DNA from 2 places in the Siphonobacter sp. SORGH_AS_1065 genome. Region 1 is predicted to be linked to the other one. Evidence: riboswitches for the same ligand, from Rfam matches in the RefSeq annotation. Region 1 holds a riboswitch; the other holds the start of a gene.
What was found. Region 1 has a riboswitch for cobalamin ahead of QE390_RS23505 (cytochrome c biogenesis protein CcdA). Riboswitches for the same ligand answer to the same signal wherever they lie in the genome.
Positions count from the first base shown of each region.

Region 1 (4,543 bases):
GTCAGGTGATTGAAGTAATAGGGGAACGAGCGGGTAATGGAATCGAGTCGGGAATTGAGGCTTAATTCTTCCGTTGAGAAATAGTCAATGTTATCATCCGAATAGGAAAGCTGATTCGAGAGTTTCAGGTGGGGCGTTAACTCCCGCACGTAACGAAGCTGGAAATCCGTCCGTGTGTGTTTTAGAAAATCAGCAGGATCATTATAGCGAGTCGTGACATCCATGCCGGGTACCAGAGCCCCGCCTGCCAGTACTGGAATGCCTGAATCGGTTCGGTAAACATCCTTGTTGGCTCCCACGGCAAGATAAAAGTAATCTTTGCTGGTGGGCGTATATTCCAAAGCTACGTACGCATTATTGGTAGCCACACCCGCCTGCCGAAATCCGTCGGTATCAGACACGCCAAAATCCATGCGGTAACGAAGTTGGGTGTTGATGGAACCACCCGCTCCGGCCCGCATGCGGCGGGTATTAAAGCTCCCGTAGCTGGCCGAAAAATTGGCTCTGAAATCAGCCGTGGGTTGTTTACGAACGATGTTAATGATACCCCCTAAAGCCGAGTGCCCAAAAAGTACCGAAGCGGGGCCTTTTAAAACTTCGATCCGTTCGACATTGGCGAGGTTGGTGTTGGGTGCACTGGTGGAGATGTTATGCCGCTCATCGCGAACACCGTCCACCAATAACACAAAGTTGCTGAAACCCCGAATGGTAAAGTGTTGAAAACCACCGTAGGTATTATTGGAACGCACACCCGTGGTATTTTTCATGGCATCGCCCAGATCGTCAATGCCGCGTTGTTCGATGGTTTTGACCGTAACTGAACTGACTGACAAAGGCAAATCACGAATGGGAACGTCGATTTTGTTAAGGGCTGAAAACGAACGGTTTCGCTGACTGGTAATGGTTACTAACGAGAGCTCGTGCGTTTTTTGATTGAGCTGATAACGTAGTGGCAGACGTTCGCCGGCTTTCACCGTTACCTGAGTTTGATATGCTTCATAACCCACCCCACTGATGGTTAGCGTATAAGTACCGGTAGGAATGTTTAGTAGCTGAAAACTACCCTCGGCATCCGTGGTAACGCCAAAAGTAGTGGCCTCCAGGCGAATGGAAATGCCGGGTAAGGGTTCTTGTTTTTCGGTTTCAACGCGGCCTTCGAGTGAACCGTTTTTTTGTTGAGCGTAACCCTTTAGGCAGACGCTAAGAATAAATGCCAGGGTAGATAAAATGATTTTACTACTCAATCGTGAAGTAGAAGTGGGGAGCATAACTTTTAACAAAAAGGTTAAAAGCTCTCGGCTTACCTTCCAGTCAATCAGAAATCAGGGAAACAGAAGAAGTCAGTAGAGTTTACGTATAGACGCGACGGTGCATGCACGTCTGTGCCTACCATCCATAAACTCCCCTTTGACGACGCTCTAACCCGTGAAAGCATGATCAGCTAAGAATAAAGGCAGGTCTCCTGACTCGTCCCCTCCCAGACGCCTTCCCATATCGTAACGATACAGTGGCTTTATTGTAAAGGAGTTGTAGGTTTTGGGTTTTGAGTTTTGGGTTTAGAGTTAACAAACGAACCCTAAACTCAAAACCTTAAACTCAAAACGTTACCGGAACTTACAGTTGCACGACAGTTCGTGATTTGCACACGATTCCCTATTAATCTGCAGTTAAGCAGAACCTTTTTCCGTGGAAAAATGAAGTAAAGAACTTGAATGAGGGGACAAAAGTAGGGTATAATTCAGCCGTTTATGGATTTACATTCAATAATAAATTTTCCAGGTAAGGTCTGAACCTTAAAAATAATCGTACTTTCGCGGCTCAATTGGTGCCTTTTCTGCCCGTCAGAAGAAGCTTAAAAGGGAATCCGGTGCAATCCCGGAGCAGTACCCGCTGCTGTAATTTCTACTTAGTTTACAGTTTGCCGTTTACGGTTTTCAATTAGTTTACTACTAACTGAAAACGGCAAACTAAAAACGGACAACTAAGTAAACTCTAAACATCAATGCCACTCCAGCGTGCTGGGGGAAGGCGTTTGGAGTGGAAAGAGCCAGAAGACCTGCCTGTTGAACATACCATTCATGCTTTCGGGAAGAAAGGCAGGAGGCTTCAAATGCTTAGGAGGTGTTTCCACCTCTGTCCTGTTTCCCGTGTATACATTTAAAAGGGAAACAAATGATCAATCCTTTATTACTCGATTCGCTGGTGTTGGGGATACAACATTCCTTTGAACCCGATCACATGGCCGCCGTTTCCGTGTTGGCCAGTGAAAGAAAAAAAGGCCAGCTTTGGCGAGTCATCTGGCGGTCTTCGCACTGGGCTTTGGGGCATTCCTTTACGCTGATTCTCTTTGCCTGTCTGATTCTGCTGCTGAAATCCCAGATCTCGGAAGAGGTGGCTTCCTACGTGGAGTTTCTGGTGGGCCCTTTAATGATCTGGCTGGGGGTAGTAGCCATCCGGCGAAATTTTGTTCCGGCACCCATTCAAACGCCGGAAGAGGCCAAAATCAGCCGTTCCTTCGGAGTAGGCATGATCCACGGATTGGCCGGAACGGGAGGAGCCTGTACCGTAGCGTTGACCCTGGCGGCCAAAGATGCCAGCACCGCCGTCTGGATTATCATTCTGCAAAGCCTCGGCATTATCGTAGCGATGACTTTGTACGGTTGCATTCTGGCTTTTTCGCTGAAGCAGGTCGTGCAGCGGGCCGAGAAAGCCCTGGTAATCATCAATTATGCCGTAGGTATTTTCTCCATCCTCATTGGATTCGTAACCCTTTACGAATCTTTTCAGTAACCCTTAGCACTTTTTTCCCCTTTTTCATTTTATATATTTTTACATGCGTTTTACGCCTTATTCGCTGGGACTGGCTCTGCTGGCTCACCAGGCTTTAGCTCAAACTCCGGCTGATTCCAGCCGCAATCTTAATCCGGTGGTGGTAACGGCTACCCGTTCCGAAACCCGACTGGATCGCATTCCCCAAACGTTAAAACTGATTAATCGGACGGATCTGGACTTAACACCTGCGAACGATCTGACTGACCTAGTTAAAAAAACGGCGGGCGTACAGGTGATTCAGTATCCGAACCTTTCCTCGGGGGTGGGAATCCGTGGGTTCCGTCCGCAGTTTTCGGGCTTGAATCAGCGGACGTTATTACTCATTGACGGTCGTCCGGCGGGAGCGACGAATCTTTCCACGATTCAGTTATCAGCCATCGACCACATTGAAGTTCTGAAAGGTCCTGCTTCGGCCTTATACGGTTCACAGGCCATGGGAGGGGTGATTAACGTGATTACCCGTCGTTCGAAGGGAACGCCTACCGGAAACGCTTTTGCCGAATATGGTAGTTTTCAAACGCTTCAGGCTGGTTTTTCTTCGGGGGGTAACCTGACCAGCAAACTCGATTACGATTTATCCTTCGCTTATTTTGAACGGGGAAAAGATTACAAAATCGGGAAAGACAACTGGCTACGAAATGCGTTCGGTTTTAAAAACGCCGTGAAGTATTACGCCAAGGGTACGAGTGAAGAAGTAGATGATCGTCGCGACGATGGCCAGACGCGGCCCTACACCCAATTGCGGTATTATTCAGGAGCGTTGCGATTAGGATACCAGATTGCGGAAAACTGGCGGGTAGACGTTCGCGGCGAAAGATTCCAGGCTCGCAATGTTCAATCCCCCGGTGACATTGCTTACGGAATTACGGAAGCCAGCAGTAAGGATGTTGAGCGGGCTTCGCTGGAAGCTTCCTTAACCGGACAAATCGGTGCTCACCAGCCTAGCCTGAAGGTGTTTACTGCCGATGAGGCGAATAATAACTATACCCTGAATGCTTCCGGTAAACCCGTCATCCCTTACCGCTCGAATCGCACGGCAAATGCCTGGTCGGGTTTACAGGTGAAAGATGTGTGGAAGTTAGGACAGCATTCGCTGGTGCTGGGTTATGATTATACCAATGCCTCGACGCAGGGTCGCCGCTGGAGTGATGCTACAACCGAGCGTGCTCCCACGCAGCCCGATTATGCTCTGATTTCTTCGGCTTTTTACGCCCAGGCAACGCTGAACGTTGATAAACTAACGATCCAACCCGGCCTGCGTTGGGATCAGATTACTTTTGATGTCAAGCAAACCCCTTTATTAACGTCGTACCGGGCGGGGAAGAAAACCAATCCCTTCCTGAGTCCTAACCTGGGGGTGACCTATCAGTTGCCTCAGCATTTAAGAATCAAAGCGACTGTAGGGCGTGCCTTTGTAACCCCCGATGCTTACAATGTAGCGGGGTATTCTGAAGCCCGAACCACCGCCGGGAAAATTGCCGTAACCAGCGGAAACCCTGACTTAGCGAATGAAAGTAGCTGGAGCTGGGATGTGGGGGTGGATTACCAGCATCAGGGTTTCTACGCTAATGCAACGTATTTCTCTACTCAGGTGAAAAACCGCATTGCTCGCGTCGTACGGACGGTAAATGAGCCGCTTGGCAATGGGGATGTGATTGTTTCGAGAACTACGTTTATTAATGCCGCCGATTCGGATATAAACGGTCTGGAA
Region 1 is NZ_JAUTAM010000008.1:234,457-238,999, reverse strand. Features, by position in the region: gene QE390_RS23510 (TonB-dependent receptor) at 1-1,268, opposite strand, end outside; cobalamin riboswitch at 1,435-1,697, opposite strand; cobalamin riboswitch at 1,807-2,079, shown strand; gene QE390_RS23505 (cytochrome c biogenesis protein CcdA) at 2,173-2,790, shown strand; gene QE390_RS23500 (TonB-dependent siderophore receptor) at 2,834-4,543, shown strand, end outside.

Region 2 (4,543 bases), on a different contig from region 1:
ATAAATCGCATTTTCCAGTACATCAGGCTGCATTTGGCTGGCAATCAGCAGAGCAACGGTAGAAATAAATCCGTCGACTAAGATTATCATTTTTCTCGAACGGGCCGCCCGAATGGCTCCCACCATTTGAGCAATTTCAAACCCACCATACGTTTGAAGCATTTGGTAAGGGTCACTGCAACTCCCATTTACCCGGATGGCTTCCTTCAGAACCGTTACTTTTCGTTGTAATTGTTCTGGATTAACGCCAGTCCCTTTCCCTACGCAACTTTCAATGGGAAGGCCAGTAGCCATGCTCATCAATACACTCGATGAAGACGTATTACCGATTCCCATTTCCCCAAAACCAATCACATTGGAACCTTTATCGTGCAGTTCATTCACAATCATGGCTCCTTTCTCCAGACAAAACCGAAGCTGTTCTGAACTCATCGCTGGCCCTTTCAGGTAACTATTTGTACCGTAACCAGCTTTGGCGTGAATCAATTGCGTTTCTTCTGAGAATTCGGCATTCACACCCGCATCAACCACGTATAACTCCAGCTCATTCTGGCGGCAGAATACGTTAATAGCCGCTCCTCCTGCCAGAAAATTGAGCACCATCTGATAAGTTACTTCTGCGGGATACGCACTTACCCCTTCCTGAGCAATGCCATGATCTGCCGCGAAGACTACCAGAGCGGCTTTTCGTAACTCTGGCGTTTCGGTTTGCTGTATACAGGCCATGCGGAACGCCAGAGTTTCCAGCTGGCCTAAAGCTCCTAAAGGCTTGGTCTTATGGTCAATTTTATATTGTACTCTTTCTTCGAAGGACATAGGATCGATTATCTAATCTGCTAAAAATCAAACTTTAAGCCTATGTTGAAATTACGCCGACGGGTGTTATACCCGTAAACCTCAAAATACTGCTTATCCGTAAGGTTACGAACGTCACCGTATAGTTTGACGAAAGCATTGAACTGATATTCGGCATATACATCCAGTGTGGTGTAAGCGGCTAAGTCTACTATTCCAAGTCCGTAAACCTGCTCCTGACGTTTGCCCACACTTCGCACTGCTAAGGAACTGAAGAAGTGTTTTGTGAACTGATAGCCAACGGTTGCATTGCCCATCACCTTCGGAATTCGGAAAAGATTAAATGAGCTGGAGTCTCGACCATTAACCGTTTGAGTCACCCGACCCGTTACATACGTTAAATTACCCGAAACCACTAAATTTTTAAAGCGACTCGATACTTCAAATTCCAGCCCATGATCATTCTGGCGACTATAATTCACGTACTTACCGTAGGGTTCAACGCTTAATGACTGAAAAGCAATCACGTCTTTAATAGCCCGGTCGAAATAAAGAGCTCGTATAAATGATCGTTTATCCGTAGCAAATAACTGAACACCAGCCTCCAGCGAACGACTCATTTCGGGCTTCAAATCTTTGTTACCATACGGCGAATACAACTGATACAAGCTTGGGGCCCGGAATCCACTGGAAAGGTTAGCAAAGAATTTTACCTGATTGCTTAAAAGATAAGAAGGATTGATGGAATAAGTTGCGTTACTACCGTATAAGGAATGATGGTTATAGCGTCCGCCCAGTTCCAGAGCAAAGCTGGAATCGGTTCGAATCAAAGCCGTGGCATACGCACTGAATAAAGTTGTTTTCGCTAGATTTTTCTCTAAAGATGGAGCATAAGGATTGGTTTGAGCTGTATTCTGAGTCCGCAGATCAACCCCGGTAACGAGAGTTAACCAGCTAGTAGTCCGCCAACTGTTATAGATTTCTGCAAAATGACTATTTCCCTCAAACGTGGACTTGTCCTGAACAGAATTACGTTGGAAAGCCGAGAACGCATAATTTGCCGTCAGTTTTCCAGAAGCATAACTATAATCTATCCCTGTTCCGGCCAGTTTAAAGGTGTTACGGTAATTATAGCTGGGATCATCGGTTAGGGCTCCGGCGTCAATTTCATTTTTATACCCCGAATACAGGCCCCGTACCTTCCAGATTAGATTGGGAGAAAGATTAATACCGCCGTTTAAGAGAACGTTATCCTGCCAGAAACCATCGTTATCAAAGTTCTGATTTCCTTTCGCATCATATGCCGCCGAAAATCCATCGGAACGCAATCGGGTATATTGAGCATTGAAGTAACCTACTTTTGAAGCTCCATTCACACCGACGGTTCCCCGGAAAATACCATAACTTCCGGCCTGAACGGTGGCATGGCCTCCGATGGGTCGATACCCTTCTTTTTTAGTAAAAATGTTAATTACCCCAGCTACCGCATCCGAACCGTACAGGGTAGACTGAGCTCCCCGAATGATCTCAATTCGTTCGCATTCCCCAACCGAAAGCAGATTGAGATCAAACGTGTTATTAATCTGAGAGGGATCATAGATGGGTAAGCCATCGAGTAAAATCAGGGTGTTCCCTCCACCGGCTCCGCGTAATGAGACGGTCTGATTGGTTCCCAGCGGCCCCTGAGCCCCAACGATCATAACCCCGGCCTGACGGGTTAATAACTCCCCAAGCGATTGAGTAGCGTATTTTTGTAAAGTTGAATCGGTAAGAACGGTAACTACTTTACCCGTTTGGGATAATTTTTGTCCGGTACGATTGGCGGTGATGGTTACTTCTTCCAGTTGGGTATCCGGTTTTTGAGCCCAGACCTGCAAAGTTGTAATCAGGAGAAGAAAGGTAATTCTGGTAAATGTGTTCATGACTCCACTAATGATTAAGTAAGGAGTCTTTCGTAGAAAAGTGAATAGAAATCCGGCTGGGTGTTACCATCCAGTGCGTTGAAATTCATTCACGGCTTTTCACCCGAAAGCTCGAAAAGTATACCATTTCAGGCAGGTCTTCTGGCTCGTTTCATCTCAACCCCCACCTTCCCATACGTATGTACAGTGGCTTTTGGAAGTTGTGTTTGAGTTTGGAGTTTGGAGTTTAGTGTTTTGAGTTATGAAGGCTGTCAACTTTACAATCTTAACCCTAAACTCAAAACTTACCACTCTAAACTCATTAAAACTTACAGCTACGGGGATAGCCCCGGATTTACACCGGTGTTCCCTTTTCATTCAACAGAGTTTCTGCTGAAACCTAAAACGTGGGCAAAAGTATAAAAAATACTTAATGCTGACCCGGTCTTTTACCGAATCAGCATTAAGTATACCTTTCGTTCTACTACGTTTGAGAGATTTAATTTAGTTAGAAGAGGTTAGAGTTAGGTGTGAGGAGTTTGATGAAAACCTCTCATTTATCTTACTTTTTCAAACTAAATCAAACTTCTCAAACTACTGCTAACCTTCTCAAACCCCATTACTCATAACTCAGTCCGTATTGCTTCAGTACCTCTTCGGGCACTCCTTCCCAGTTGTTGGGAGTATTTCCTACGTAACCCAAATCGTTGAAGCCTATGCGGGTAGTATAAAAACCGGTTAAGGTCATGTCCCGCATTTTGTTAAAGAACGCAACGCCTTGAGAGAACTGAGGTTTCGCTTGTTCAGGATAGGCAATGTCATCCACGATTTCTATCTGCTGAGCTTTTGTAAGCTCCACAAATTTCTTGCTGAAGCGTTTTCGGCTTTCATTATCTAACCAGGCCAGCCCTCCACGAAGAGGAATTTGGTGTACGGGTTGATCTTTCACCATAAATTCAATGAAAGCCGGTACACCCGCTTGCGAGGCACTGCCCGACTTCTCGTCCGCCGGAAGAATAATGTCGCACAAAACGGTGAGGGTTTTCATTTCCTGAGGTGTAAAGAACTTATCAGCCATGAGTTTGGCATCCCGGATGGCTTCCGATTTCTGCCGTCCGCCGGGCACCACCAACGGTTTTTCGGGCGGAGCCGCTACCAGATCCGTAGAAGGAACCGTAGCCATGCCCAACGACCCCAAGGCAATCGACTTAAGTGTATCGCGACGTTTCATTTTGTTAACGTTTGGGGTTTTGTGTTTAGGGTTTTGAGTTAATATTCGCCTACTTCTACTAGTTACTCATAGTTAACCAAATCTTCTTCTAAAGTCGGTGGATGACTAGGTGACTGGTATCGACTTCCTTTTATCTTAGACTGATTCAGATACTGCATAAGCTTTCTAATCATCCCTCCAATTTCTTCGGCCCTTTGGTATTGCTCATCGAATAATTCCTGCTCAACATAGTCACGATCCAAGGCCCGATAGAGTTGTGATTTGGACTCCTCCAGAGACCCTTTCGCTATAGCTAAGAAATGGACAAACTCATTTCGATTTCCCCTCCCAAACCCTTCGGCAATATTGTCCATAATCGAGTCTGCTGACCTTCGTAACTGACGTCTGTGATCGAAATCATTCGCAAATGGCCCCTCTTTAGTCAATTCAAAAATCTGCCGAGAAAAGAGACGGGCTTTTTTCCATACCTGTAAATCTTCAAACCGCTGAATGGTCGCCATTAATTAAACCTATTAACTCAAAACACTAAACCCAAAACTCTTTTACAGATTCTTCTTCTTCACTTCATCAATGATGTAATCACTGGTTCGCATGGACATGGCTAGGATGGTCCAGG
Region 2 is NZ_JAUTAM010000004.1:292,617-297,159, forward strand. Features, by position in the region: gene cobT (nicotinate-nucleotide--dimethylbenzimidazole phosphoribosyltransferase) at 1-816, opposite strand, end outside; gene QE390_RS01995 (TonB-dependent siderophore receptor) at 837-2,717, opposite strand; cobalamin riboswitch at 2,831-3,115, opposite strand; gene QE390_RS02000 (gluconate 2-dehydrogenase subunit 3 family protein) at 3,316-3,927, opposite strand; gene QE390_RS02005 (four helix bundle protein) at 3,990-4,427, opposite strand; gene QE390_RS02010 (GMC oxidoreductase) at 4,470-4,543, opposite strand, start outside.
Region 2: another riboswitch for cobalamin. It lies ahead of QE390_RS01995 (TonB-dependent siderophore receptor); the one in region 1 lies ahead of QE390_RS23505 (cytochrome c biogenesis protein CcdA).